One region of the Marinococcus salis genome, then DNA from elsewhere that is predicted to be linked to it. Evidence: predicted binding sites of a transcription regulator. Region 1 holds the regulator's gene; the other holds the start of a gene.
The links. The regulator Rex, encoded in region 1, represses fermentation and respiration genes when NADH is low (regulators of the CRP and FNR family bind a similar motif). The targets are predictions, from matches to a motif close to TTGTGAAATATTTCACAA.

Region 1 (3,089 bases):
GAGTCGATCACCTAAAGGCTTTAACAAGGAAAACAACCTCCTTAGAATATTTTCATCGTCCGTTATATGTAACGGAAACGACAGTAACACCATTTTGTTAGCACTCATTAAACCCGAGTGCTAAACCCAATTATTATATTAATCAACCTGGGCTTTGTTTGCAAGAGGGAACCGAAAATTTTTTCTGTCTTTTCCCACTCCGGTGCTTGATGGCACCTGCATTCACATTCCCTGCTGCTCTCTTTGTTAACCTTCTATTTGAAAATTGTCATAAATTCGCAGTTGCTCTCTTTATTATTCCTGCAGAGACCTGTGATACAATAGGAGCGTTCTAACACAGATTTAACCGAAGATTAGGAGTGATTTCCTTCCATGGCCGCACGTTACTGGAGCATTGTTATCATTTACGTACTTATGCAGCTCTCGGGCATCGTTGCCGTTCCGGCTCTTTTAGCTATAGGCAGCTTTGATTCCGCCCAGCAGGCTTCATACTTCTGGATTTTTGCAAGCTTTATTACCGCTTTAATTGTCATTTTGATTTTGTTAATCCCGGAACGCGGCCAACAGCTCGCGTTTAATAAACCGAAGATGCCATGGCCCAACGCTACTGCCTGGATTTTCATCGGCTTTGCCCTTGCCTACGCCGGTCAGATTGTTGCCGGCTTGATTGAGCAGAACCTGCTCGGCATTGATTCAGCCTCCGAAAATACGGCGCAGATTATCGAGCTCGTTAACAGCATGCCAGCCTTTGTAATTATCGTGGCGGTGATCGGCCCGATTCTTGAAGAGCTTGTATTCCGTAAAGCTATATTTGGCTCCCTGTACAAGCGCACAAACTTTTTCGTTGCCGCCATCATCAGCTCTTTGATATTTGCTGCTGTGCATTTGGATTTTACGCACCTGCTCGTTTATACCATGATCGGCTTTGTGTTTGCTTATTTGTATGTTAAAACTGGACGGATCATTGTGCCGATTATCGTTCACTCTGTCATGAACGCGTTTGTGGTTGGCATTCAGGTACTGTTTCAGGATGAAATTGAGCGTATTATGCGTGAAGCCGAGGGTGCACTCATTCTGCTTGTTCAGGGGTTGATGTAATATGAAAGCTTCCACCGCTGCCCTTTTTTACTTTGTGCTGGGCGGAGTGCTGCTGATGTTTACGTATTTTTCCGTCAGCGAGTCCTCTTGGTCATTCTGGAGTATTCTGCTTGCCGCCTTTGCTGCTTATGACTTCGTTATGGGCTTCAACTATCTGCGCCTCATGGCAGAGCAGAACAAAAAGAAATAGCAAAAGGGACCAGCCAGTATTCGGCGGTCCCTTTTTAATAGATTAATATACGTCTTCCCCCGGCAGCCCTATTCGCTGTCCAGCGGATAATTTTTCAGAAAATACACGAGTGTCTGCAGCTCGATGGCAAGATCGATATGATGCACGCGTACAGATGCCGGCACGGATAAACGTGCCGGCGTGAAATTTAAAATACCGCTGATGCCTGCCTCCACCAGTTTTTCTCCAGTTGTCTGGGCGGCGGCGGATGGCACCGTGAGCATCGCTACGGACACGTTATGTTCTTCAAGCTTTTCTGCCAGATCGTCGGTGTGATACACCGGCACATTTCCAATCTGCTCGCCCACCATATCCTTATTAATATCAAATGCAGCCACAATCCGAGTATTTTCATTTTTGGAGAAATTATAGCGAAGCAGCGCTTTGCCGAGATTCCCGACACCAAGAAGCACGACGTCCGTTGCCTCGTCCTGGTCCAGGGTTTTCCGAAAAAACGACAGCAGATACTGGACGTTATAGCCGTAGCCTTTTTTGCCGAGGGCACCGAAATACGAAAAATCCCGGCGGATCGTTGCCGAGTCCACTTTCACCGCCTCGCTCAACTCCGTTGAAGAAACGCGGGTTTTGCCTGTTGCATACAGGCTTTCTAGAAATCGATAATATAGGGGTAGCCGCTTTGCGGTTGCCTGCGGAATTTTTTGCTGGTCTGTATTCATAGTTATTTCCACCTAAATGTATTGTCATCGTCTGTAGACAGTATAGCATGTGTCCCCGTGAAAACGTACCGAAACGCTTGTCATGCACGAGACTTATCCTGTTTCGCGTTTCACGGAAAAGTACGATACACTGATATTATCAGAGTTGTAATTAAAGGAGCTATATAAATATGATTTTACTTCAATGTTCGGCTGTCACCAAGTCTTTTGGGGCAGAAACCGTACTTGATCAAATAAAACTTGAAGTCAAGGAAGGCGAGCGGGTCGCCCTGGTCGGCAACAACGGGGCCGGCAAATCCACCCTTCTGAAAATTCTTGCTGGCGAATCCTCGTATGATTCCGGCTCCGTCACGATGCCAAAAGGCACGACATTCGGATACCTTGAGCAGCATACCGGATTGAACAGCGATAAAACCATGTGGGATGAAATGCTCGATGTTTTTACCCACCTTCAAAAAGCTGAAGCCGAGCTACGCCGCATGGAGGCGAGAATGGCTGAGCCCGACATTATTGATGACGCCAGAGCCTATGAAAAGCTAATGACCGATTACGATCAGCGCCAGCAGGAATTCGAAGCTCGCGGCGGCTACCGCTATGAATCCGACATCCGCACGGTGCTTGCCGGCCTTGGCTTTGGCAGCTTCTCTCTCGACACACCGGTGCAGTCACTGAGCGGTGGCCAGAAGACCCGACTTGCCCTTGGCAAACTGCTGCTGTCCCGGCCCGATCTCCTGATTCTTGACGAGCCGACCAACCATTTGGATATGGATACCCTCCGCTGGCTCGAACAGTATTTAAGCAGCTATCCGGGTGCTGTCCTGATCGTCTCCCACGACCGGTATTTTCTGGACCAGATCGTGACGAAGGTGTATGAAATCATTCATAAAAAAGCCCGCTTATTTTACGGCAACTACAGTGCCTTTCAGGAAAAACGGGCGGAACTGTTTGAACAGGAAATGCAGGCCTATGAAAAGCAGCAGAAGGAAATTGCCGAGCTTGAAGACTTTGTGCAGAAAAATATTGTGCGCGCCTCTACGACAAAACGGGCCCAGAGCCGGCGGAAAAAGCTCGAAAAAATGGATAAG
Region 2 (3,089 bases), on a different contig from region 1:
CTAACGTTTCGTACCATGATTTCGCCATCTCCGCTGCGTGATTGACAAAATAATCACGGATCAACTGGTTGGTGCTCATACGGCACCGTCTCCCTTCTGTGTGGAAACTACTTATATCATGTTTCATGTTCCTTTAAAAAATTATAATTAAACAAGAAAATTTATGACTCCGGTTGGAGCGGATAGGATTCTCTTAGCGTCCACTGGTCTTTTTCAAGATGGGCTTTAAAGCGGTTCATGATCCAAAGGTGAATAAATGCCTGGGTGTACTGATAAAAATACCATGGCATAGCCGGGACGTAGTCATGGACCGCTACAATGCACTGATTGGTATGAGGAATTTTACGGAATTCCAACCGGCCCCGCTCTCCTTCGTTTACCTGAGCCAGGAGCCCCCCGGTAATATAATACAGCGCGCGGTCTTCTTCACTGCGCTCCTTGGAATAAGAAAGCTCAAGAAATGTTCTTTTCATAAAAGCAGGCCGGAGCCCATACTGATAACGGTCGGTCGTTTCCACTTTTACAAACGGGCGCAGAAGCTTCGGCAGCCATTTTATATAGTAGCGTGCCGTCCAGTCTGCGTCTCTGCCATTTGGAATCGTCACGCGCTGGACGGAGCGCACATTCCGTTCCACCGGCGCCGGCTTCAGGCGTGCCAGGATGGAGGACTGATCTTTCCTGCTCTCACGCAGGGAATTTTCTGCCGCCTCCCGGAATGAAACTTTTCCATCACTAATCCCTTTTACACTTTTGGCTGGATCGGCCACCATCGGATGGATCAGGCTTTCAATTAAGGGGTAGACAAGGCTTTTCGGCGTTCCAGTCGTCACACTCACCCACAGTCTGGAAAGACGCACGGTGAAAAACGGAACAGTAACTGCGTACCGCTTTTTCCCCATCACCTGTGATGTGACCCCCATCATTTTCCGGTACGTCATGACATCCGGGCCTCCAACATCAATGGAGCGGTTGTAGAGTGACTCTTCCCCGATGCTCTTCTGCAGGCTGTTCAATACATCGGAGAGGGCGATCGGATGGGTCTTTGTTTGTGTCCATTTCGGAAGAATCATCACCGGCAGCCGTTTCACCAGCTTTGCCAGAATAGGGAATGACGATCCCTGCGGACCTACGATTAATCCAGCCCGTATGGCAGTTACCGGGGTACGGTACGACTTTAGGATATTTTCGACTTCCAGGCGGCTGCTTAAATGACGGGACAACCGGTCGGCCTTAGGAATGATGCCACTCAAATAAACGACCTGCTTTACCTGCTGCTGCTCGGCAGCGCGCGCGAAATTATCCGCCAGAATGACATCCATATCCTCAAACCGGCCCTGGGTTAATTTGGACGTCGGCATCATAGAATGAACTAAGTACAGCGCGTAATCTGCGCCTTCAAGTGCTTTCTCTGCGTCCTTTAGTGAAAACAAGTCACACGAGCGCCACGTTACGTGCTCTTCGTTTTCTTTTGTGCTTATATTTCTCGACAGGGCAATAATATCTGCATGCTTCTTCAGCTCCGTCATCAGATTTCTTCCGATGTAACCGCTCGCTCCAGTTATAGCTATGACTGGCCGCCGGCTGTTTGTTCTCTCCATCTCCACACGCTCCTTTTTGTCTAGAATCGTTACGTATACCTTTCCCTAATTATTCCGGAGTTAATTACATATTTATTTTTGAAATAATCCATTGCGCAATTATCATCGTAACAAAGCTGACAAGGAAACCAAAAACTACAAAAGCTAGCACCCACAGCCATCCCCGCTCCAGATTAAGGCCGGCAAGCAGTCCAATAACCGCCCATGTCAATGCTGCCGGGAGGGCGTATTTTAATGTATTTTCCATTGAAACATTCCTCCTCTTTTCTGACTCTTCCCTTTGCAAAACCTGACCAATACTTAAATTCGTTATTTGTTCACAATTATATAATCTTCCTGCTTGCATCCTTTTGTGAAATAGTGCACAATGCAAGTAGGTAAATATTGCTCAGGTATTCACATGATTTAAATTCGAAAGGGGATTTTATACATGAAAAGAAATCACGTCCACCGGGTTGTTGTTGTCGGAGCCGGAGCTGTCGGCAGCGGATATGCATTTTCGTTAATTAATCAGGCTGTCGTCGAGGAGCTCGTGATCATCGATCTGGATGAACGCAAAGCCGAAGGTGACGTGATGGACCTGAACCACGGCAAAGCCTTTGCGCCCCATCCTACCAAAACATGGGTTGGCACGTATGAAGACTGCCGGGATGCCGATATTGTATGTATTACAGCCGGTGCCAACCAAAAACCCGGCGAGAGCCGTCTCGACCTTGTTGGCAAAAATACAGCAATTTTTAAAAATATTGTCGGACAGGTAATGGGCAGCGGCTTTGACGGGATATTTCTTATCGCTACTAACCCTGTGGATATCCTTACGTATGCCACGCAGCAGTTCAGCGGGCTTTCGAGTGAAAGAGTCATCGGGAGCGGCACCATTCTTGATACTGCCCGCCTGCGGTTTATGCTGAGTGATTACTTCGACACTGCCGCCCAGAATGCTCACGCCTATATCATTGGTGAACACGGGGATACCTCACTTGCCGTCTGGAGCCAGGCTAACGTGGGCGGCCGGAACGTTCTGGATTTAGCAGAGAAGCAGGAAAGGAAAAGCGTAGATGAAGTAAAAAAGATGATTAAAGACGTGCGCGGAGCTGCTTATGAAATCATTGAACGTAAAGGCGCTACGAGTCACGGCATTGCTATGGGCCTTACCCGCATCACAAACGCCATCTTAAAGAACGAAAACAGCGTTCTGACCGTCAGTGCCTATCTCGAGGGACAGTACGGAGAACACAATCTGTGCATTGGCGTTCCGGCTGTAATTAACCGCGAGGGTATACGGGAAGTAATCGAACTACCGCTGGACGAAGAAGAAACGGATAATTTCCGTCACAGCGCAGATACGCTCCGCCGTGTATGGGAAAACGCGAACGGGCAGACAACAAACTAAGCGATCCCTTTATTAAAACAAACTTAAAGCCTGAATAGCCCTTCCGCTGTGGAGGGTTTTTCTCTGTCCGCAGGCCCTTAAAGCGCAGTGATTCCCCA

Region 2: ACTTK6_RS01635 (L-lactate dehydrogenase) is a predicted target of Rex. The motif match lies at 1,949-1,966, and genes of this name have one in related genera.

The regions. Positions count from the first base shown of each region.
Region 1 is NZ_JBQOJB010000029.1:7,806-10,894, reverse strand. Features, by position in the region: gene groES (co-chaperone GroES) at 1-27, opposite strand, end outside; gene ACTTK6_RS15255 (lysostaphin resistance A-like protein) at 373-1,098, shown strand; gene ACTTK6_RS15250 (DUF4305 domain-containing protein) at 1,100-1,288, shown strand; gene ACTTK6_RS15245 (redox-sensing transcriptional repressor Rex) at 1,357-2,004, opposite strand; gene ACTTK6_RS15240 (ABC-F family ATP-binding cassette domain-containing protein) at 2,175-3,089, shown strand, end outside.
Region 2 is NZ_JBQOJB010000001.1:339,895-342,983, forward strand. Features, by position in the region: gene ACTTK6_RS01620 (STAS domain-containing protein) at 1-79, opposite strand, end outside; gene ACTTK6_RS01625 (NAD-dependent epimerase/dehydratase family protein) at 162-1,598, opposite strand; gene ACTTK6_RS01630 (hypothetical protein) at 1,663-1,845, opposite strand; gene ACTTK6_RS01635 (L-lactate dehydrogenase) at 2,029-2,991, shown strand.